One region of the Paenibacillus sp. FSL R5-0470 genome, then DNA from elsewhere that is predicted to be linked to it. Evidence: riboswitches for the same ligand, from Rfam matches in the RefSeq annotation. Region 1 holds a riboswitch; the other holds the start of a gene.
What was found. Region 1 has a riboswitch for preQ1 ahead of queF (preQ(1) synthase). Riboswitches for the same ligand answer to the same signal wherever they lie in the genome.
Positions count from the first base shown of each region.

Region 2: another riboswitch for preQ1. It lies ahead of MKY99_RS06275 (queuosine precursor transporter); the one in region 1 lies ahead of queF (preQ(1) synthase).

Region 1 is NZ_CP150238.1:3,683,490-3,695,315, forward strand. It holds gene MKY99_RS16075 (class I SAM-dependent methyltransferase) at 1-584, opposite strand, end outside; gene MKY99_RS16080 (DMT family transporter) at 617-1,531, opposite strand; gene MKY99_RS16085 (zinc-dependent alcohol dehydrogenase) at 1,673-2,809, opposite strand; gene MKY99_RS16090 (VanW family protein) at 2,891-3,709, opposite strand; gene MKY99_RS16095 (cysteine hydrolase family protein) at 3,710-4,234, opposite strand; gene queE (7-carboxy-7-deazaguanine synthase QueE) at 4,363-5,085, opposite strand; gene MKY99_RS16105 (6-carboxytetrahydropterin synthase) at 5,078-5,560, opposite strand; gene queC (7-cyano-7-deazaguanine synthase QueC) at 5,560-6,228, opposite strand; gene queF (preQ(1) synthase) at 6,252-6,725, opposite strand; PreQ1 riboswitch class I at 6,889-6,932, opposite strand; gene MKY99_RS16120 (ABC transporter permease) at 7,007-7,600, opposite strand; gene MKY99_RS16125 (ABC transporter ATP-binding protein) at 7,690-8,538, opposite strand; gene MKY99_RS16130 (hypothetical protein) at 8,752-9,087, shown strand; gene murB (UDP-N-acetylmuramate dehydrogenase) at 9,148-10,059, opposite strand; gene MKY99_RS16140 (ABC transporter ATP-binding protein) at 10,209-11,009, opposite strand; gene MKY99_RS16145 (iron ABC transporter permease) at 11,085-11,826, opposite strand, start outside.
Region 2 is NZ_CP150238.1:1,426,854-1,438,679, reverse strand. It holds gene MKY99_RS06320 (nitronate monooxygenase) at 1-685, opposite strand, end outside; gene MKY99_RS06315 (energy-coupling factor transporter transmembrane component T) at 692-1,495, opposite strand; gene MKY99_RS06310 (ATP-binding cassette domain-containing protein) at 1,488-2,345, opposite strand; gene MKY99_RS06305 (energy-coupling factor transporter ATPase) at 2,330-3,130, opposite strand; gene MKY99_RS06300 (SDR family NAD(P)-dependent oxidoreductase) at 3,131-3,952, opposite strand; gene MKY99_RS06295 (MaoC family dehydratase) at 3,955-4,296, opposite strand; gene MKY99_RS06290 (MaoC family dehydratase N-terminal domain-containing protein) at 4,271-4,672, opposite strand; gene MKY99_RS06285 (thiolase family protein) at 4,669-5,820, opposite strand; gene MKY99_RS06280 (AMP-binding protein) at 5,817-7,298, opposite strand; gene MKY99_RS06275 (queuosine precursor transporter) at 7,508-8,221, opposite strand; PreQ1 riboswitch class I at 8,232-8,277, opposite strand; gene MKY99_RS06270 (methyl-accepting chemotaxis protein) at 8,621-10,309, shown strand; gene MKY99_RS06265 (YnfA family protein) at 10,368-10,694, opposite strand; gene cobS (adenosylcobinamide-GDP ribazoletransferase) at 10,885-11,700, opposite strand; gene cobU (bifunctional adenosylcobinamide kinase/adenosylcobinamide-phosphate guanylyltransferase) at 11,697-11,826, opposite strand, start outside.

The DNA.
Region 1 (11,826 bases):
CCGCTAACTTTGTGCTTACGAACCTTCGCTGTAGAACCCTTAGAGGATATCAGCTTAGTTGTCACAGGATGGAAATCACGTAGAACAAGAATCCCACCAGGAGAAAGTAAATGGCGGACGGTTTCCATAAACGGTGCTAGGTCGGTAAAGTAGTGTACAATTCCTAATTCAGCAAATACGATATCATATGAACCATCGAGCACGTGATCTGGCAGCTTAAGAACATCCGATACGATATAGTTAAGCTGAACACCTGCTTCTTGTGCGAGATCAGCTGCATAACGCGCATTAGCTTCTGAGAAGTCAGCAACAGTAACGTCCGCTCCAAGTAATGACAGCGCGACTGCCTTCATTCCGTTTGATCCCATGAGATTCATCATCTTTTTACCCTGTACATCTCCAAAATAAGAAGAGAGCGGGTACAGCTTTGCACTTGGTTCCTTGATTAACTTGGCTGCAGCCTCAGACGGTGTACCAAATCGAGCAACCCAAGCTGTGTACGTGTCTTCGTTCCATAGTTCCTCACTTGTTGGCCCAGTGCCTTTTCCAGGATGTAATTCTAAATTTTGATCTTGTTCTTCCATACCTTGCGACCCCTTTATGATTAAAATATCTGTTATGAAGCATTCTGAATGGCTTCTGCCACCTGAATCGTTTTATTTCTTCCAGTATACAAATATACGCCAAGTCCAAACATAACCAAAAGTCCACCTGCCCATTGTAGCGCAGTTAATTGTTCACCCAAGAGCAGATACGCGAGGATACTTGCCCCCACTGGTTCTCCTAAGATGTTCATAGATACCGTAGTTGCGGATACATACTGAAGCAGCCAATTAAATAAAATATGGCCAAACACCGTAGGAACAACTGCTAGCAATAGGAAAATCCCCCACTCTTTCGCAGGATAATTGAAAAAGGAGATCCCCATAATCAGATTGTATATGGCAAACACACCAGCCGCTGATAAGAAAACTATCAAGCTGTACAGGTATGAGGGCATGCGCACTACAAGCTTTTGACCGATAAGCATATGCACAGCTACCGCTACTGTTCCTCCAACCGATAACAAATCACCTTTAAGATTATCTGAAGAGATACCAATATCTCCCCAACCGATAAACACTACTCCGCCAATAGCAATACTCAGCCCAAGAATAGCAGACACAGCCGTTCTTTCCTTATACAAAAAATAAACGCCCAGCATAATAAACACTGGCTCCAGCGCCATGATCATCGTTGAACTAGCTACCGAAGTATACTTCAAAGAGCCCATCCAAAGCAAAAAATGTAGAGCTAGCATAGTGCCTGAGAGCACAAGCATGATCCAGTCTTTTTTACGAAGAGCAAACGCTGCTCCGCTGTATGGTCTTGCAAAAGGCAACATCAGCAGCGAGGTGAACAACAGCCGATACATTCCTTGTATAGATGCTGGCGCTGCTGACCACTTAATAAAAATGGCGGAAAAAGAGATGGCCACAATCCCAATCAACATTAAAATCGGAATAGGAAGTGGCGGTTTTTTAAGCTTCACATGGTACGCGTCCTTTCACTATCTTAAGTCACTTATGTTAATTTAACGCAGACCGTGAAAAAATGCATCTATTTTCATTAGATTTCACTAAAAAAAGCATAAGCAATGTCATTTCTGACGAGAGCTCATGCTTCTTAAAGGCTAAGGTTTCAGAACCACCTTTATGCAATCCTCTTTTTTCTCACTAAAAATGTCATAGCCATGCTCCGCTTTGCTGATAGGCAAGCGATGTGTAATGATATCTGTGGGATCAAATTTATTCTCTTTAATCATCTTATAAAGCAAAGGCATATAGTGAATCACTGGAGCCTGTCCCATTTTTAAAGTAATGTTGCGTTCAAATAGATGACCCAAAGGGAACATATTATAATTAAGCCCATAAACTCCTACAAGCTGAATAGTTCCGAATTTACGTACGATATCCGAGGCCATTCTAAATGCACTGAGTGAGCCTCCCTGTAGCTTCAGAGTGGTTTCCACTTTCTCCAAAGCAGATATTTTGGCATCCAAACCTACACAGTCAATAACTACATCTGCGCCCCCATGTGTTATCTCTTTCAAATGAGCTTCAATATCCTTAATCTCTTCAAAGTTGTAAATTTCGACATTATTGTTCAGCTTCGAATGCTGCAGACGGTAGCCAATATGATCAACTGCAATTACTCTTGAGGCGCCTTTGATCCAGGCAAACTTCTGAGTAAGCAGACCAACAGGCCCGCAACCGAGAACAATGACTGTATCCCCTGGCTTCACTCCGCCGCTTTCTACTCCCCACCAAGCAGTAGGAACAATATCAGATAAGAAAAGAATTTTCTCATCTTCCATTTCTGCATCCTCAGGAACGACAAAAGGGCCGAAATTACCATAAGGAACCCGCAGTAATTCGGCTTGCCCTCCTGCAAAGCCCCCATAAGTATCGGAATAACCCAGATATCCGCCTGTATCCTTGGCGTCATTAGCATTGTCGCATTGACTCTCCATCTCATGCTGGCAGAAGTAGCACTGACCACAGGCTACATTAAAGGGAATAATGATCCGGTCGCCTTTCTTGACTTTAGTTACGTCTGGACCGGTCTCCTCAACAATGCCCATGGGCTCATGACCAATAACATAGTCATCATGCATTCCTGGAATTTCACCGTTAAAAATGTGCAGATCTGAGCCACAAATCGCTGTAGAAGTAATTCGAACGATAATGTCATCCTTTTTCTCAATCTTCGGATCAGCAACCTCTTTAACTTTCACTTTCTTCTTCCCTTGGTAGGTTAATGCTTTCATGCTGTTAATCCGCTCCTTTGAGTATAGCATAGGATAGAACAATAACGTGTCTTCTATGTTATAACCCATTACCTTATCCTCTTATCCATGAAGAAGCGGAGAATACATCATAAGCGCATAGTTATCCGTTACAGCTTCATCTCCAACTAGGTCGCCGGTACGTGTGAATACTTTTCGACTAATCTTGTTACTGCGTATATACCCTCCCCAAGGTTCTAAACTAATCCGATGATCACTTTCGTACACTTCATATTTATAAAGGGACTGCTCATCGCATCTCCATTCCCCATGCAAATGGCTGTCATCCAGCCAGAGCTTTAATTGATATGTTTGATTCGTGTTATTCTTCATTTGAAGATCCAAATAATTATAAGAACAGGTGGCCCCGCTTCCAAATGGCTGTGTACGCTGTTCATCTGGAAATACATCATAGCTGTGCCGATGCCGTTCTGTAACCGTAAGAGGTGTATGCAGTGTCATCCAGTAGATCAGATTGGACAACTGGCACAGTCCCCCGCCGACTCCAGAATGGAAGCCACCATAATGCAGCACCATCCCGTCCAGATACCCTTTTCGCTTACTGGGCTTACCAATGCTTCTCCAATAGGAAAAAGTCTCACCCGGGCGCACCAAGAGCCCATTCAGTTTCGCTATCGCCAGACGTAAATTGGTTATTTTATTGTATTGAAGCACCATATCTACATTCCGTAGACTTCTTAATAACGGTGTAGCATGAGCCATCACTTCATTAGATAAAATTTCACTAGTGCGCTGCTTCGCCACCTTGCTGCGGCTAGTGCACCATTTCAAATATCTTTTCCAAATAAAATATCGCTTTCCGGCAAATAGTCTAAGTCGAGAACGCTGAATAGGTTTCATGGCAGCCTGAGGTGTACTCATCTAGAACTGAACCTCGCTTTCAGCTCGTAACTGGGCGAATCTCCCTCCGATTACCGCATTATGATGCTTAACGATCTCACTACTATTCAGAACCCCATTATCAAAGGTGCTATGAGCATCTTGGACGAGAACACTCTTATACCCCATACTGTATGCGCGTCTTATTGTCGTATCTAAGCAGAACTCACTTTGCATCCCACAAATCACCAGATTCGTGATCCCCAGCTTCTGTAGCTCCTCTTGCAGTTCGGTTCGGTGAAAAGCATCCCAAGTAGGCTTCTCCACAATAACTTCGCCTTCCTGCGGTGTGATGCGGTGACTGATCTGCCATGTGGGCGTACCTTTTGTATATTCCTCATCTTCGGTGTGTTGAATATAAACTATTGGAGTACCTGCTACCCTAGCTTTGTTCTGAAGGGAAATAATTCTCTCCATTACACCCTCTTCATCGTACAGCTTTTGATCAGGATAGGAGAACATAGCTTCTTGAACATCGATAATTAATAGTGCAGTTGAATTTCCCATTTAGTACCTCCTACAATTTTTATGAAAATCATACCAGATTATGGGACATTCTATCTACCTATTTAAAGGCTTAAATCAATAAAAAAAGGGCATCTGCTGAGCAGACACCCGTTACATTTAAATACTTTTTACTTGCCACGTTTATTATGCCAGATCAATGCATGCAGCTGTGGAAGGACACGTACTCTATTCATCTCAGAGTCTACGATTACTTTATTAAACAACCATTCCAGCCTTCCCAAAAGTCGAGCAGAAATGTCGCCTTCTTCAGTGACATCATCATTCCCAGGCTGCAGAAAGAGCTGCACATTGGGATATCGCTGGTGAATGTCTTTTGCATAATTAAAGTCCTTATCATCAAACACAACGACTTTAAGACTGTGCGTAGAGCGGCCCAGATTCTCCATCTTACTCATGATGTTATCTAGTATTTCCCAATTCGTCGTCATCCCTGAGCTTGGCGGCTTCGGACTAATGGTCAGCACATCCACGTTATTGAACCATTCCTGCCATTTACTGCCCTGAGTTTCTATTGCAGCTTGTATCCCTCGCTCATGTAGCTGGTTAATAAAAGAGCCCAGCCCATCACCAATCAAAGCAGGATTTCCGCCTGAAATCGTAACACAGTCGAAATTATCTCCAGCTATAGCTAAAAGTTCATTCATAATTTCATCCGAGGTCATCATTCGAACCTTATCCTTAGCAGTACCATCCCAAGTAAAAGCAGAGTCACACCAGCCACAGCGATAATCACAGCCATAGGTGCGGACAAACATTGTCTTCACACCAATTACCGCACCTTCACCTTGAATGGTCGGACCGAACATTTCAATTACAGGAATCTTACTCACAGTCACAGCCTCCATATAAACGGTAGGATGGCCCTTCATCCGGAACATCTTCAGCCAGCACCTCTGCCCAGGAGGTTGGAGTCTCCCATAGCTTTACCGAGTACAAAGGCAGCCCTGCTTGCTTAAGCTTGTAGGCAATATATGAAGACATATTCTCCACTGTGGTGCGGAATGACAACAAGGCTACTTTGGAGCCCGTATTCGTTAACGTCTCTAACACAGGTTCATTTCCCATAGCAAGAAAAGCGTGATCTAAACGATCTACAAGGCTTTGTTGTACAGTCGCCTTGATATCGCTGAAGTCAATAACAAACCCTTCGTCTGAATGGCCTTCCGTAGCCTCTGGTTTGCCCTTAAGCACTACTTCGAGCTTATAAGTATGTCCGTGCAGATTGCTGCATTTCCCTTTGTGACCAATTAGTTGATGCGCCGCATCAAACGTAAATATTTTGCAGACTGAAACCTCGTTAAGCATTAAGAACCGGCCTCCATTCTCTCCGCCTCATATTGCTCAAGACCACGCTGACGCAACAGACAGGCTGGACAAGTACCGCAGCCACTGCCAATAATACCGTTGTAACAGGTCAATGTTTGTTCGCGAACATAATCAAAATAACCAAGTTCATCTGCCATCTTCCACGTTTCCTTTTTATCCAGCCACATCAATGGAGTGTGTATCGCAAACTCATAGTCCATAGATAAATTCAGCGTAACATTCAATGATTTCACAAATACATCACGGCAGTCCGGATACCCGCTAAAGTCCGTTTGGCAGACACCAGTGACGATATGGGAGTATCCCAATTGTTTAGCTAATATTGCGGAAAAAGACAAAAATAACAGATTCCGTCCGTCAACAAATGTACTAGGAAGCTCATCACCTTCGCCAGCAACGATATCAATATCCTGGCGGGTTAGTGCATTTGGAGCCAGCTGATTAAGCAGCCCAAGATCAAGGATATGCTGTTTTACATTAAACTTAGCTGCTATTTCTGTAGCAACTTCGATTTCAGCCGCATGACGCTGATTATAATTAAAGGTAACTACCTGCACTTCCTCAAAATGCTTCAATGCCCAAACCAGGCAAGTGGTGCTATCTTGTCCGCCGCTAAATACGACGAGTGCTTTTTTGTTCATCTTAATCTCTCCTTATCAACTTGTTGGGATTAGCGGTTATCCACTTTTTCTGGATAGAGGTCGTGATTCATTAAGCGGTGCTCCGCCATCGCCTCATACTTCGTACCCGGTCTTCCATAGTTGCAATAAGGATCAATAGATATGCCTCCACGCGGAGTGAACTTGCCCCATACCTCAATGTATCGTGGGTCCATCAGTGAGATCAGATCATTCATAATAATGTTGACGCAGTCCTCATGAAAGTCACCGTGGTTACGGAAGCTAAACAGATACAGCTTTAATGATTTAGATTCCACCATTTTCTGTTCAGGAATATACGAAATATACAATGTGGCAAAATCCGGCTGACCTGTAACAGGACATAAGCTAGTAAACTCAGGGCAGTTGAATTTAACAAAATAATCACGCCCTGGATGCTTGTTATCAAACACCTCAAGAATAGCTGGATCATAACCAAACTTGTACTGCGTTCCCTGATTACCAAGTAAAGTGACTTCTTGCATTTCCTCTTTCAATCTTCCTTCTGACACGACAAAAAACCCCTCTCTTTTCCTTCGACCTTGGCCGGTAATGGAAAGAAGAACGAGATTTCGAAAACTTTGCTCCACTAAGAAGAAACGGAAGCAACGTCCGGGTTAAGGACTGCATCCGCTTATAAGATTTAATATACTCTTAGTTTTTTATAGAGGGAGTTCGCGAACCTCTCCTGCACAATCCGTGCAGACTTCTTCTTCATGCATATTGCGTCTTGAACTATACCATGGTAATTTGCTTCTGACAAGTTCTACGCTTTGCCCGTCTTCCAAATCCAGAGCGAAAGCACCACAATCCACAAGAGCAAAAGCAGGCTTTCTAGGAGCAATACTCCTTCTCCATTTAGAATACTGTTCAAATTCTGGACGATTTCAATACTTGGCAGAATAACAAAGATCGGATAAGTCCATTCTGGAAGAGCGACGTACACAGAAGCAACTAAGAAAAAAACAACCATAAATGCGGAGCTGATGGCTGAACCATTTTTGGAGGAACTTACCTTTAAACCAATGATAATTCCAACTTGTACAAAGATAATTCCACCCAATAACATATACAATAAGGAAGGGAGTAAATCCATTGTCAAACCTTGATTTAGTACATAAACAATCAGCTGTGATAACAAAGAAAAAACAAGAACAGATCCAGCTTTCGCTGTAATAATCTGGCCTCTGCTTAGCGGAGTAATCAACAGCGCATCATAAGTCTTACTCTCCCGCTCCTCAATTAATCCTGGGCCGGTAATCATGATCCCAACCATCACTTGCGCAAATAATATCCATGTAGAAAGAAGCATGAAGTCCAAACCGCTCTTGTCCACTACAGTGATGATAATTTTAGCCATAAATATAGGCAAAATTATTAGAATTACAGTCGCAGGATTACGCAGTATATCCTTACTTTCATGTTTATACAGCTTCCATATCTGATAACTCAACTTAGCTCACTTCCCGTCAGGGCAGCGAATACATCTGCCAGCGAAGCTTCTTTGCTGTGCATACTTAGAATTTGATTCGTAGACATTAACTGATAGATATGATCTTTAGTAGCTTCTTCTGCAATCGGCCAGGATTTCATAACCACTTTACCATCCTGCTGATATTTAACTTCAATTTCTGGTTTACCATAAATGGTCTTAAGTCTATGCGGTTCATCGAGTGCCACCAAGGCACCAGCGTGCATGATGCCCACTCTATCGCTCAATGCCTCGGCTTCGTGCATATCATGCGTCGTTAAGACGATGGTTGTGCCTTCTTCTTGAATTCTCTTGACGTGATTACGTATGAGTGAAGCTGAATTTGGATCTAACCCACTTGTAGGCTCATCTAAAAACAACACTTGAGGCTTATGTAATAATGCTCTGGCGATTAGAACACGCTGCTTCCAGCCTTTGGATAAGCTGCTTACTTTAGCTTTTTCCTTATCTAACAGCTGGAGGGTTTCCATGACTTCATTCACTCGATTTCCTGCTACCCTATACAGATCAGCGAACAGCTCCAGATTATTTCGAATAGAACTACGCATGTATAGGTTCGGAAGCTCGAAAACAACACCAATTTGAGCATGGATTTCTTTTTTATGACGTGAAATATTCATGCCATTAATTAAAATCTCTCCGCTTGTAGACTGAAGAAGCCCTGTCATCATTCGCATCGTTGTAGTCTTCCCTGCACCATTGGGACCTAGAAATCCAAAGACCTCACCTTTCTCCACCGTGAAAGTAATTTGATCAACTGCACACCTCTCCTGATAATATTTTGAGACCTCAGTTAGCTGAATCAATAACACTCCCCCCTTTTTAGAATAGTTAACTTTCTTCTATCCTTATTCTGGTTGTAGAGGATTATCTCTGTTGTTGCTATTCTGTAACATTCGCTATTCCTTAGTACCTTCCTTTGTTCAAATCCGCTCAGATGTGGCGAAAATAAGGATTCAAATCCTAAGAAAAGGGTAACTTAAACATAATAATCTTCGAGGTAAGGGTGGGATCATCTAATGGAACAAAGTATACAGAAACTTATGGACTGGATTAACAGTCATGTGAATGAAACTATTGTAATTGAAAAGAAAGAGCTTCGTGATCTGGATAAAATTCATTTTAATCTAGAGGCTGTTGAGTTTCGGAGTGCGGAGGATGTTATCGATGATTATCTTGGGAGTGCATTAATATTAAAAGGATTTGGCAGCACTTTAAACGCCGATGGTGAGCTAGTATCGCTACCACACTCCACCTATGACTTAGCTATTGACGGGCTTCGGATTGAGGACATAAGTGATCGCAAGGCGGAAATAACTACTGAAAGAGCTAAATATACCCTTTCAGTGGATTAAACCATTTGTAACGACAGCAAAAGAGCCCACAGTAATCTGTGGGCTCTTTCTAATTAATAGTTACTCTTCCCCAATGATCTCCACTTCAGTTTCAAGCTCCACGCCGAATTTATCCTTCACAGTCGCTCTTACATGGTGAATTAGCCCGATGTAATCGCTGGCGGTTGCATTATCTGCATTTACAATAAACCCTGCATGCTTCTTGGATACCTCAGCACCACCGATTCTTGTTCCCTGCAAGCCACTCTCTTGAATTAACTGACCTGCAAACCGACCTGGAGGACGTTTAAAGACACTACCACAGGAAGGATACTCAAGCGGTTGCTTGGATTCACGCAAGTAAGTAAGTTCATCCATTTTCGCCTTGATGGATAATGCATCTCCGGAAGTCATAGCAAATTTCGCCTCAAGCACGATGTATTCACCGCTTGCGAACACGCTTTTTCTGTAACCCCATTGCAGTTCATCCCCTTGCAGAGTCACCAATTGCCCGCTCTTAGTTATAGCCAGCGCACTGTGCAATACATCTTTAACTTCTCCGCCATAAGCACCTGCGTTCATGTAAAGCGCTCCACCAACCGTTCCTGGAATGCCACAGGCGAACTCAAGACCCGTAAGCTCCATATCCAGTGCATATCTGGAAACATCAATAATCTTGGCTCCACACTCCGCATATAAGAGATTGTCACGAATCCCCATTTCGGTTAATCCTGCCGTTTGCAGCACGATCCCACGCACACCGCCATCACGGATAATCACGTTGGAGCCGTTCCCAAGTACCGTAAGGGTGATCCCATTCTGTTCCGCATATGTAACGATCTTTTGAATTTCCTCATAAGTAGCTGGTGCTGCCAAAATATCAGCTTTACCGCCCATTTTAGTATACACGTGATCTTTTAAGTTCTCATGACTCTTCACAATCCCTGTAGTCATTAGCTGCTCTAGGTCATTTTGAATTTTGTCAATATTCATGTTTCATGCTCCTTTAACCATGTATAAATGATGGTCCTTGATCTATTTTTAGTAGTAGTATCATGGATTTGTAGGCAACCACAACTGTAACAACGAACAGGCTCCCTTGTCAATGACGGGAGCCTGTTCGTTGTATGATTTCAATATAATTATACGGCTTTGTAGGCCGCAAGCTCGTAAGGAAGACACAGCGGCACACCTGTACGTGGATCTGGAACAATATCTGCCTCAATTCCAAACACTTCCCGCAATACATCTGGTGTCATAACTTCTGTAGGTGAGCCTTCACTAACCACAGTACCAGACTTAATAGCTACCATATGCTGCGCATAACGAGTAGCATGATTCAAGTCATGCACGACCATGATAATGGTACGGCCTTCTTCCTCATTCAGCTTTTGCAGAAGCTGTAGAACTTCAAGCTGGTGAGCCATATCTAGAAATGTTGTTGGTTCGTCCAGGAATAGAATGTCAGTTTCTTGCGCCAATGCCATAGCGATCCAAGCACGCTGACGTTGTCCTCCAGATAAGCGGTCAATCGGACGGTCATGGAAAGGCTCCATACCTGTAACAGTGATTGCGTTGGAGATAATGCTGCGATCCTCTGCTGTCATTGTGCCAAATCCTTTTTGATGCGGGAAGCGACCATAGCTGACAAGTTCAGAGACCGTTAGTCCGTCTGGAGCCGTTGGGTTTTGCGGTAAGATCGCAAGCTGACGAGCTACCTCTTTCGTTGAAAAGTTATGGATCGATTTGCCGTCCAGCATTACGCTGCCGCTCTTAGGCTTCATGATCCGGGCCATTGTTTTAAGAATTGTAGATTTACCAGAACCGTTAGCGCCCACTAGTGCGGTTATTTTTCCCGTAGGGATAGTTAAGTTCAACCCTTTAACAATTGTAGCCTCTGCATACCCAATACTTAACTCTTCTGTGTTCAAACGTTCTGACATGTTAACAACTCCTTAAAAGTTTTATGGAGCTATGCTCCTAGAATGAACTACATAGTAAAACTCGCTTCGTACGCATTATGCTTTCGATTTGGCGAGTAAATATAAAAAGTAAGGTGCACCAATGATCGCAACCACGATGCCTGTTGGAACTTCTGCAGGCTGTAACACCCATCTGCCGATAGTATCAGCAGTAATCATAAGAAGCGCCCCTGTCAACGCACTAGCAGGCAATAATACCTGATGACGGGGTCCCACAAGCTTGCGGGCAAGATGTGGTGCAATTAGGCCGACAAAGCCAATTCCTCCACTTACAGCAACGCAGGAGCCGGCAAGCGCAACTGCAGTCACTAGAAGGAGAATACGCTCCTTCTCCACTCGCATTCCAAGTCCTACTGAAGTATGGTCCCCTAGATTCAATACATTAAGAATACGGGCTTTATAGAAGGCGAACGGTAACAGAATCGCTATCCAAGGTAGCAGAGCAAGGACGAATCTCCAATCGCCCCCCCATATTTTCCCGGCGATCCAAGTCGCTACAAACTGATAATTATTGGGATCAAGCCGAAGTGCCAACACCAGCTGGCAAGCGTTAATTCCGGCAGCGACTGCAATCCCGATAAGGATCAACCTTGTTGGAGATAGACCATCTGCTTTTCTATAAGCAAGAATATAGATTAAAGCGGCGGTTAAGCTAGCCCCTCCAAGCGCTAAGAGCGGCAAGACAAATACCGGAGCTGCTGTTGTAGCCGGAAAAAACGAGATAAAAATGATTACCGCAAAACCAGCACCCGCACTTATGCCCAGCGTAGCCGGTTCG
Region 2 (11,826 bases), 2.3 Mb from region 1:
TTACGACTGTATCTGACTCGGAGCTTTCTACTAGGGCTTTTTTATAAGAAGCAGCCGCATGAACACATTCAACCGTAGCAACGAATCGTGTGCCCATTTCAATTCCCTCAGCCCCCAGTGCATGGGCCGCCATCCATCCGCGGCCATCCCCGATCCCGCCTGAAGCAATCACAGGAATATCAACCGCATCAACTACTTGAGGAACGAGCACCATAGTCCCTACATCATCACGTCCCAAGTGGCCTCCTCCCTCCTGCCCAACAACAATAACTGCGGAAGCACCTAATTGTTCAGCTTTTTGGGCTTGTCTACGTGAAGAGACGAGCACGAGCGTTTTAATATCAGTCTGCTGTAGCATTTCCAGTATTGGGGCCGGATTCCCACCGGTGAGACTCACCACGGTAACCTTCTCGTCGATGGCGACCTGTACCCGATCTTCATAACCGATACCATGTACACCGATGGCAAAATTAACGCCAAAAGGCTTGTCCGTCAAAGTACGTACCCGTTCTATTTCTGAACGTAAAGCCTCTGCACTTGGAAGACTCATCGCTGTAACCTGACCCAATCCACCGGCATTCGAAACGGCAGCGGCGAGGTCTGCGTAACCTAAATAAGCAAGTCCACCTTGAATAATAGGATACTCTATGTGCAATAACTCCGTAATACGGGTGTTCCATTTCATCTTCATCTACACCTTTCCTATCTTTAACCACAGCAGAATCATAGCAAATAAAAGAGCAATTCCCCCTGCCAGATAATCCATTTTCCGGAATTGCAAAACCCTATAAGAAGTTCTTCCTTTACCATTTCCATAAGCACGCGCATCAATCGCATAGCTCAGCTGTTCAGCACGTTGAATCGTCGTGAAGAGCAAAGGAATAATGATCGGGACATAAGCAAATATCCGTTTAGGTAGTGATAATGCTGTAAGATCATAACCTCTAGCCTTTTGTGCGAGAAGAATACGATCCAGCTCCTCCTTAATGGTAGGAATAAACCGGATCGCAATCACTATCATTAAGGAAAATTGTTCTACGGGTAACCCCATTTTGGATAGGGGTTCAAATAGCTTTTCAAGACCATATGCTAAGTCTAGCGGTTTAGTCGTTAACGTTAATACTGAGGCTAATAAGATGAGCAATATAATACGCCAAACAAAACGTAATCCTGTTCGCAGTCCCTCTTCAGTTACCTCAATAAAGGACCAAGACCAGAGAATCGTTCCTTTGGTGAACACAGCATTATACAGAAGGGTAAACAGCAAAACAAATAATAACGGCCGCAGCCCCCGCCAGAAGAAATGAATAGGAACCTTCGACAGCAGCAAAATTCCGAATACAAAAACAGTTGCAACTGCATAGCTAAGCCATGTTCCAAGCATCAGAAAGCTAAGCATGAGAATCACGATACTAACAAGCTTTATACGAGGATCTAAACGATGGAAAATCGAATGCGTCTCCACATATTGACCCACTATTACGGAATCAGCCATGTAGACGCCCCCTCGAATGCCAAATTGGCTGAACAGCATCGAAGATATCCTGCTCTTTACAGCTAGCAACCTCTATTTTTTGGCCAGATAGTTCCTCTACTAGCTTCAAAAGCTGTACGGGTTCAGGCATGGACAAGCCCAGCTCCACCAATAATTCTTCCTTTTCCATAAATAGTGTTCTGGGGTCAAAATGTCCTTCTAGCTGACCTTTATGGAAAACCAAAACCTCATCCGAGTACTCAGCAACATCCTCCATCTGATGCGAAACGAAGAGAATGGTGCGCTGATTTTGTTGCTGCCAAGTCTTCAGAAGCTTCAGCAAAGATACTTGGCTAGCTGGATCTAGCCCCGCTGTCGGTTCATCCAGAATTAGCAGCTTCGGATTCGTCATCAGCACGGAGGCAATGGCCACACGGCGCTTTTCTCCACCGCTTAATTGGAATGGATTTAACGGGAGAATGCCCTCTGACAGACCCACTTGCGGTAAAATCCTTTCAATCGCCTCCGTGATTTGCTGGCGTGAAGCACCCTGCAGATTCAGTGCAAAAGCAAGCTCCTTTTGCACCGTGGTTTCGAATAGCTGATGCTCCGGATATTGAAAAACAAAGCCCAGCTCCGGGACCACCTTTAATTGTCCCTTGGCATCTCTTGGAGCAGGCTGCTGATCAATCCAATACTCTCCTTTTACGGTGGGAATCAAGCCCTTCAGCACTTTGACAAAGGTAGACTTTCCTGCACCCGTGGGACCGATGATCGAAATCCATTTGCCCGCAGTAATGGTGCAGTTTATATTGTGCAAAGCCACATGATCAGCATAGTTTACACTTAAATTATCTAATTTGTAGACCATTGTGATCGAATTATCCCCTTCCAATCGGCTGTTGGCGGCACTTCTGAATGGAGCAATGCATGTATACGCACGGCAAAAGGCAGTTGTAATTGATAGTCCGCAACAGGCATCGTTTCAAAAAAAGCCAGTGGAGCACCATCATACTCAAGTCGCCCTTGATGCAGGAGTAATAATCGTTCTGCTGAAAGCACTTCCTCCATATGGTGAGTGATCTGAATAATGGTCAGACCTTGACGATGCAGCTCTTGCATAATGGCAAGCACCTGCTGCCTTCCCTGAGGATCAAGCATAGAGGTGGCTTCGTCAAAAATAATGACTTGCGGGCGCATCGCCAATATAGCCGCAATAGCGACACGTTGCTTTTGACCTCCAGAGAGCTGATGTGGCATGGCATCCAGATAATCCTCCATATGAACGGCCTGCAAGGCATGCTCCAACCGGCTGCGCATTTCCTCCCTTGGCACACGGATGTTCTCCAAACCAAAAAGCACCTCATCCATAACGGTTGTGGTGATAAATTGATCCTCTGGATTCTGAAAAACAAAGCCAATTTGCTGATGAATATCTGCAAGATCAGCTGGCTTTGTGGTGTCTAGGCCCTTAAACTGTACAGCCCCTTTTCGCGGCAGTAGCAGTCCGTCCATGAGCTTTGCAATGGTGGATTTGCCAGAGCCATTCGCGCCAACAATCGCCACAAACTCCCCCGCTTCTATCGTAAAGCTGATATCCTCTAGGACAGGCTGACTCTTTTTATAATAAAAATGAACTTGATCGAAGGTAAGCATTTATTCACTCCCCTTTTGACGATGCCAAGCAGCGAAAAATGCCCCAATGCTGTTCTCGGAAAATGCAGGTGCAGGCCTCTCCCATTTCGTCACTTTTGATCCATTCACAGCAAAGATTTCACCGGTTAAATCCGCGTCAGACTCACTCAATAATGCTGTCACAAAGGAAGCAATATCCTCCGGGCCACCTATTCGCCAAAAGTCTGGGAACGGTTCAATACGACTGGCATGTTTCGCTTTCAAATGATCAATGACAGGTCTGGTCATATCTGTTAAAGCGGCTGGCGAAATCGCATTGACTCTAATTCCATCACGTTTCAGCTCCGCTGCTAGTGTCCACGTCATTCCGAGTATTCCAGCTTTGGCTGCACTATAATTCACCTGACCCACAGAACCTGTTAGTCCAGCCGTAGAGGTCATCAACAGGATATCGCCACCTGTCTGGCGCATATATGGAAGTACGCGTTGAATGCTATAGTAGGTGCCATTTAGATGCACGTCCAGCACAGCCTTCCACTCTTCATCCGTCATCCGTAGACATTTCTGATCCTGCAAATTCCCAGCGTTAGCTATCAATACCTCAATACGGCCATACCGTGTAATAACCTCATCCACCATTGCAGTGACCGCAACTGGATCTGCTACATTAGCAGAGTATCCTGATGCCTCACCACCCGCCTGACGAATCTCGTGGACAACCTCATCGATTAAGACTTGTTTTGTACCATTTACAACTACTATATAACCGGACTTGCCGAGCTGCACGGCAATACTACGCCCGATCCCTCTGGTTGCTCCAGTAATTAAGGCTACTTTGTTCATCACTACACCTCTTTCACTGAAAAAGCCCCCGAAGCAATAACATCGCCAGCTTCTGTTGTAAGGGTCACTTTAACCATGCAGTCATCCTCCGAAAAATCAAAAATCACGACATTATCGACCTCTATAGGCTTATGAAATTTCATATCATATTGAGTGATCCACTGTGCCTGATGCGCCTCGATATATAAGGATTGGGCTAATCCCATTAGATACATCCCATGCGCAATGGGCCGCTTAAATCCAGCCTCAGCTGCAGCATCCTCATCTAGATGAATAGCGGCCAGATCTTGGGAAGCTGCTGCATATTGCCGGATAGCCTCAGCCGTTATGCATTTTCTCATCATGTTCATCACCTACCCGAATTAACACCGTTTCTGCGGTGACTATAAGCTCGCCTTCACATTTACAAACCAGCGTATGTGTGTAAAAGGTCAGCTTGCCTTGCCGGCCATCTTTTTGCACCTTGCTCGTTAATGCTAATTCACAATCTAACGTCATCCCTGCCGTAATCGGAGCTTGATATGAGAATTTCTGAGTACCGTGAAGCAAAGGCTCTCCCTTGCTAAGCCAAGGAATTTCGAAGGCTTGCCAAAAAATAATTGGCATCGTAGAAGGAGCAATCAGATTGCCATTAGTCGTCTGCACGGGTGCCTCAATACTCTGTGCGTAATCCGATATCCACTCAGCAGTCATAAGAATCTGATGTCGGACACTGTTCATTCCGTAATCTCCACAAGCGTTGCCAGCCCCAACCCGCCGCCAATACCCAAAGTGGCAAGTCCCCTTTTATAAGGCGTATGCTGCATTTCAGCACATAAACGCGTCATTAAAATAGCTCCGGACGCCCCATAAGGATGACCGATAGCTAATGCGCCTCCTCCAAGATTGACCTTTTCCTGTGGGATCTGAAGCTCATTCAGTGAGGCTAGAACTTGCGAAGCAAAGGCTTCATTAAACTCTACGATATCTAAATCGGCTATGGTCAGCTGTTGACGATGTAACACCTTTTGTACAGCTGGAACTGGGCCCATACCTAAATAATTCGGATCTACACCTGCTGCTTGCGCATCTACGACACGCAGGATAGGTTTAAGCTTGAGTTGCCGACATTTCTCACGGGACATCATTAATAGAAGCGCCCCACCATCATTAATAGGACAGGCATTTCCAGCGGTGACAGTACCCTTTTCTTCAAAGATTGAAGGTAGCTTTCGCAGCTTGTCCAGGCTCGTATTAGCCCTTGGACATTCGTCGGTGTTCACCCACTCCCCCTCAACCAGAAGAGGTACAATCTCCTGCTGAAACCTACCACTTTGCTGAGCATGAACGGCCTTCTGATGGCTTTTCAAGGCATATTGATCCTGCTCTTCTCGCGAAATCCCATACTTCCGCGCTACATTTTCCGCAGCAATTCCCATATCCGGATCACCGTAAGCGCTAGGTGTAAAATGAGCACGGGTATATAGCTGCGGAACCCCCATCAAGGTTTGAGGCTTAGCCATTTTCCAAGGGGCACGACTCGTGCTCTCAACACCGCCCGCTAAATAAATCTCACCTGCGCCACTTTGAATAAGCCGTGCTGCTATATTAATGGCCTCTAGCCCAGAACCGCACTGCCGATCCACAGTAACGCCCGGAACCGAAACAGGCAGTCCCGCTTCAAGCGCAGCTACCCGGGCAATATTTCCACCCGGACCGACCACATTTCCAATAATCACATCATCGATCATATCGACGGGCAGGTTCGTCTCTGCCACAATATGCTGAATAAGCGGTGCCAGTAATGCTTCCGGCTCAAATGTACTTAATAAGCCGCCCATCCTGCCAATCGGTGTACGTTTTGCCATAACAATTACTGCTTCTATCATAGCATCGCTCTTTTCACATAGTCTTTCATCGCTTGCCGGGCAATTTTTCCACTGCTTGTATAGATAAACTCATCAACTGTCAGCAGCAGCTTCGGCGCTTTGTAACTTGCTAAATACTGGCGACAATAATTCTTTATTTCGTCTATAGATAAATGTTTTTCACCATTCCATTTCACGAGGACTGCCAGCTGTTCTCCCCAATAATCGTCAGGGATGCCAAGCACCATTACTTCTTGTATTTCCGGAAGATGCTCCAGTACTCGCTCTATTTCCTCTGGATAAACGTTCAGCCCACCGGAGATGATTCTATTTTTCAAGCGACCCGCCAGATATAAATAACCAGCTTCATCCTGATAAACATAATCCTCCAACACAAGCCATCCCTCTCGAAAAGCTGCTGCGGTCTCCTTCGGCAATTGATGGTAGCCTAGAAATATCATATCACTTCGCACATATAACTGCCCAATCTCCCCCGTAGGGACTTCACGGAACTCTTCATTACAAATGGAAATTTGCACTCCGGGATAGGGCTTGCCTACAGAGTTCGGATTATGCTCTTCCAGAACATCCAAATAACTAATATAACTCGCTTCTGAGGAACCATAGGATTCATAGAGACGCGCTCCAGCGAACACTTCTATGCCCCTTTTTTTGGACAACTCCGACCACTTTGCACCTGAGCTAATAATCGCATCAATCTGCGTCTGCCCAGGAACAGCCTGCTGCATCATGGATTCAAGCATTGTCGGTACAACAAACAACACCACACCCGGAATCTGCCTGCACAGCTCTAACACCTGTGTGGCGCTAAATTTTTGCGTAATATGAAAGTTTGCTCCACCATACAGACTCTGCATTACAGCGAACAAGGACAGCGAATGCACAAACGGACCCGGTGCTAAAACATCACTCATAGAGTTCAATTCAAAGGCAGCACTCGATACCTCAAAGCTCTTTAACCACGATAAATGGGTACGCATATATCCTTTGGGGAGCCCCGTTGTGCCTGAAGTAAAGCCGATAAATAATAACTCATTCGTCTCATCCAATTCAGCTTCTGGCTTCAGAGCCTTCAACCACTGATCATAGGAACCTGTTCGTTCATTTGAAAAAGTCAGCGTTGGGATGGCTTGGTCCTTGAAGACCAAATTCTGTGCAGCTTCCGGCTCGGCAAAAATCATTGTCGGCTGGCACTGCTCTATAATAACCCGCAGTTCATTTGCACTCCACTTGGGATCTAAAGGAATGGGAACACAACCTGCATAAATAGCCCCCAAGAAAACCTCGACAAATTCAATGCGATTCGTAGATAAAATAGCGATTTTGTCATGCTTAAGGCCCTTTTGCTGTAGACCATTGGCAATTCTCCGCATCGCTTGCACTAATGTTGCATAGGTATGCGTTGCTTGGTCATGGGTTAAGGCAATGCTGTCGGGCTGCTGTGCTGCATGACGCAGTATAGGAACTACTAGATTCATCCTTCACCACACCTATTCGTAATTTCTGTGACTACCGATTATGTACACTCTCTTCGCTCGGGATACAATTAGAATGGCTACGATAGCTTATTTTAGCTTTATATTAATTTTATGTACATATTTATATGGAACGATTAAGCCCTCTTACGACTGGAAAAATCAAACAGCGCGCATCGATTATGATCGGTACGCGCTGGCTGTATTGTTGTTTATTCCTTCTTATGAGCGGATGATGGTATTCCATCTTCAGCAAAAGTAAAAGTTCGGGCGATATATAAGATAGGTGTGCTTACTGCGGTTAGTAAGAATTTCGCTAGATACGTTGTAAGCAAAATTTCAAACCACACACTCCAGTTATACAACCCAGCAAATGCAATGGTACAGAAGATTAGTGTATCCACAAAGGAGCTAACCATCGTACTGCCGTTGGAACGAATCCACAACTGACTTGAAGTGCTGTAATATTTGCGAATCCAGGAGTACAACCGAACGTCTAGGAACTGACTAATGAAGTAAGCAGTTAGACTACCCAACGCTAGTCGAGGCATCAGACCAAAGATCGTCTCCAAAGAAGACTGAGCAATATCGGTCTCTTGCGGCTTAAATACTAGTACCATTTGCATAATGACTGTCGTCATAAGCAAGGTGAAGAAGCCAAACCAAACCGCTTTACGTGCTTCTGCTCTTCCATACTTCTCATTAAGCAAATCGCTGGTCATATACAAAGTGACATACATCGTATTTCCGAGTGTCATCACGATATCAAATGGCATAGCAATCGTCTTAGCTACCTGAATGTTTGCAATTACAGTAGCGATACCTACCCAGGCATACATTCCACTTTTGCCGAACAGGCGGTAACAGAGTAGAAAAAAAGCAAAATTGACAATAACAAATAAAACTCCCCACATCAAATTAAACATATTGCTTAAACTCCTCCTAGTTTTGTTTACGCGGGATGGTTACGAACCGCGGCTTACATTAAGTTTTGGAACAAAACATTAATACTCTATCACACTGTCGTCAAACAATCCATAAAAATAAACAATTTATGAAATGGGTATTTATACCCATTTTTATTAACTAAAAATAAAAGTGTCAGTAATAATTCATCTTTTTCAGAAAAATATGCTATATAAACTAAAACTTTCACTATTCATCCAGAGGTTAATTCTATAGAATAGTATCAAACACTTCATTCCCGATCCATTTAGTTGATATATTACATAACTATGGAATATATTGCAGGTTGCCAGTCAATAGCAGTCGGTAGGGATATAAAGAAATGGGGCTTCGCTGCCCATAAAAAGGGGGAGAACAATATGTTTCGTTTCAAGCAGTCGATCAGTCGCAGATTTACGCGTTTATTATTTGTAGTTCTATTACTCACGTCTCTTTTGTTAAGTACCAGCTTCTACTTTATATCCACCAGTATTTTCAACAGCTATGTCATGCCACAAATCAATCAAATTCTAACTGCAGCTGCTCAGGACGTATATAAGAATATAAATACAATGCATGCTCAGCAAGCACTAAAGAAGAACGAACAAGCAGCCACCAATCTTGAATTCTATTTTCAGGATAAGAGAAAGCAGCATGGGGTTGAGACTATTTTTCTACTCAATCTAAAAGGCAAGGAAGCTGAGGTTCTGTCCGTAGATCATGATGCAAAATTAAAGCCGGAGGAAATTGTTAAGGTGTCCTCTGCAATGCAGCAAGCTCTTAAAGGAAAGAGCGGACTAAGCGATACATACAAGGACTCGCATGGTGTACATAAGTCAGCTTATATCGGAATTCCCGGAAGTACGATGGTTATCGGAATCAGCAGTGATGTAAGCTTTATTCAAGAAAAAACAGACAGTATTCTGTGGACCAGTGCCGGGATCACTCTGCTAACGCTGATCATAGGCTCAACTGGTGCCTGGTTTATGAGTATGCGGATTACTCGTCCTATCTCAAAGCTTGCAGCTTACAGTGCCCGTCTCGCAGAGGGAGATTTCACAGAGGAATTAACGGTTAAAGGCAGTGATGAGGTAGCTCAACTGTCCAGAAGCTTCCAAGCAATGACCCTGCGCTTAAAAGAAATGATTGGACATGTACTCGTCACCTCAAATACTGTGGTCACCGATTCCAATTCTTTAAGAGAACGTGTTGAGGTCTTAAATGAAATGGCAGACCACTCTAGTACATCTGTTGTAGAAATTGGCAAAGGTAGTACGACCATCGCGAGCAGCGCTCTAGATAATTCAAAAGCTATGGAAGAAATCAATTTCGGCATTCAGCATATTGCTTCAGCAGCCACCGAAGTCACTGAGCAGATCAGTGAAGCTTCCGCTGAAGCGATTGGCGGTAATGAGATTGCCCAAAGTGCCGTTCTGCAAATGCGCCATGTTGAACGTGCCTCCCTGCAGTCGCTGGAGCAATTACAAGTTATGAATGAACGTTCAGTAATGATCGGAGAAGTCGTTCATAGCATTACTGAAATTACGAAGCAAATCCAAATGCTGTCGCTCAATGCTTCGATCGAAGCAGCACGTGCAGGAGAACATGGACGCGGCTTTGCCGTGGTTGCCGGAGAAGTACGCAAGCTTTCCGAACAATCCCGTAATGCGAATGAGCAGATTCGTGATTTCCTACTCGGACTTCAGGAAGATATGAATCGCTCCGTTACTGAGATGAACCATGTGAATTCTGAGGTAGCCTCCGGGGTAGGCAAGGTGGCAGAAGCGGGCGATGCCTTCAATCACCTTCTGATTCTGATCCAAAGCATCAATCAGAATATTCAATCCGTATCTGCGGCTACGCAGCAAATCTCAGCAAGTACAGAAGAAGTTAGTGCTTCCGTCGAGGAAACCGCACAAATCACTTCAAGATCCCAAGAAAGTGCGGACACACTATCCGAGAACTCCGAGCGCCAACGTATAGAGCTTGAAGGACATGCAGTAACCGTGCAGCATCTATATGAGCAGGCTAAGAAGCTTCAGGAAGCTGTGCAACAATTTAAGATCTAAAGCTTAGGCTTAAATAAAAACAACCCGTTCACACGAAAGTGTTGAACGGGTTGTTTTGTTAGTGTCTCGGCGCCCAAAGAATGACCGAAACGCCGATCACACAAATACCAGCACCAACCCAGTCATATACATCGGGTGTTTTCTTGTCTACTAGCCAGCCCCATAACACAGCGAGCACGATAAACACCCCGCCGTAGGCTGCGTACACTCTTCCGAAGGACGGAAACTTCTGCAACGTAGGGATGATGCCATAGCTTATCAGAATCAAAGAACCTACCAAACCGTACCAGAGAGGTCTTGATTCTCTTAGCCATAACCATACTAAGTATCCGCCTCCGATCTCAGCAAGGCCGGCAATTACAAATAGTAGAATGGCAGCAACCATGTCATCCCTCTTTCCTATTAAACTCTAAAAATATCAAATGATTCGCAAAATATGATACAACGTCATCACGGTTAGCAAGTATGTGTACAAGCAAGCATCCGGGCCACCAAACAACTGGACCCACAAGCATCAGCAGTGGATATAAACAGATTGAGCCAGCTGGCTACTATGCGTCACCCGCAGGAGCCACTCACATGAAATTGTGCTGGAGCAGCACTAATACTAGTAGGAGCACAGCCTCTAGCAGCTCATTCAGCGCGCCATACACATCGCCGGTGAGCCCGCCGAGCCGGCTGCTAATCCGCCGCGCAGCAACGGTGCCGCTGGCCAAGGCCGCATCTGGCAGCAGTAACGCTGCCGCCAGATGCAGCGGCCACGCGGCTAAGCCCGCGCCGAGCGCCAGAGGCGCACCGGCTGCGGCTAGCGAGAGCAGCGCGGCTATCGCCAGCGCGCGCCGCTCATGCGAGGGAGCGAGGCCGGCGAAGCTCGCGGCCAGCCCCTCGTTCCCGCGGGCAATGGGATAACGCACCATTGCCCGCACCATATACCAGCGGCTCCAGATCGCTGGCAGCAAGAGCAGTGGTAGCTCGTAATAGGCGTAGCCTTCGATTAATGCTGCCACTAAAGAGGCCTTTAACAGCAAGAGCAGCACGCAGGCGAGCACACCCATCGCACCCACACGGCTATCCTTCATAATCTCCAGGATCCGTTCCCTCGGTCGGTAGCTTAGCAGACCATCCGCACTGTCCATCCAACCATCGAGGTGCAGACCTCCGGTGAGTCCTACCCATAGAATGAGGGTAATGACGGCGGCTGGCCAAGCTGGTAAAATCAATCCCGTCAAAGCTGCCCCAGCAGCTACGCAAAGTCCGATAGCTGCACCCACCACGGGATAGAACATTACACTTCGGCGCAGCAGCTCAGGAGAAAATCCAGGGTCACTCTTTACAGGAAACCGGGACAAAAACTGAAAGGCAGCCGCGGCAGCATCCCTGCGCTCCCTCATAAACGATACTCCCTGCTCTTGAGTTCAATTGGAATGCCAGCAGTCACTAAAAAAACCTGCTCGCATTGCCGAGCAAGCAGCGCGTTCATACGTCCTGCCAGATCACGGTACAATCGGCCAAGCGCA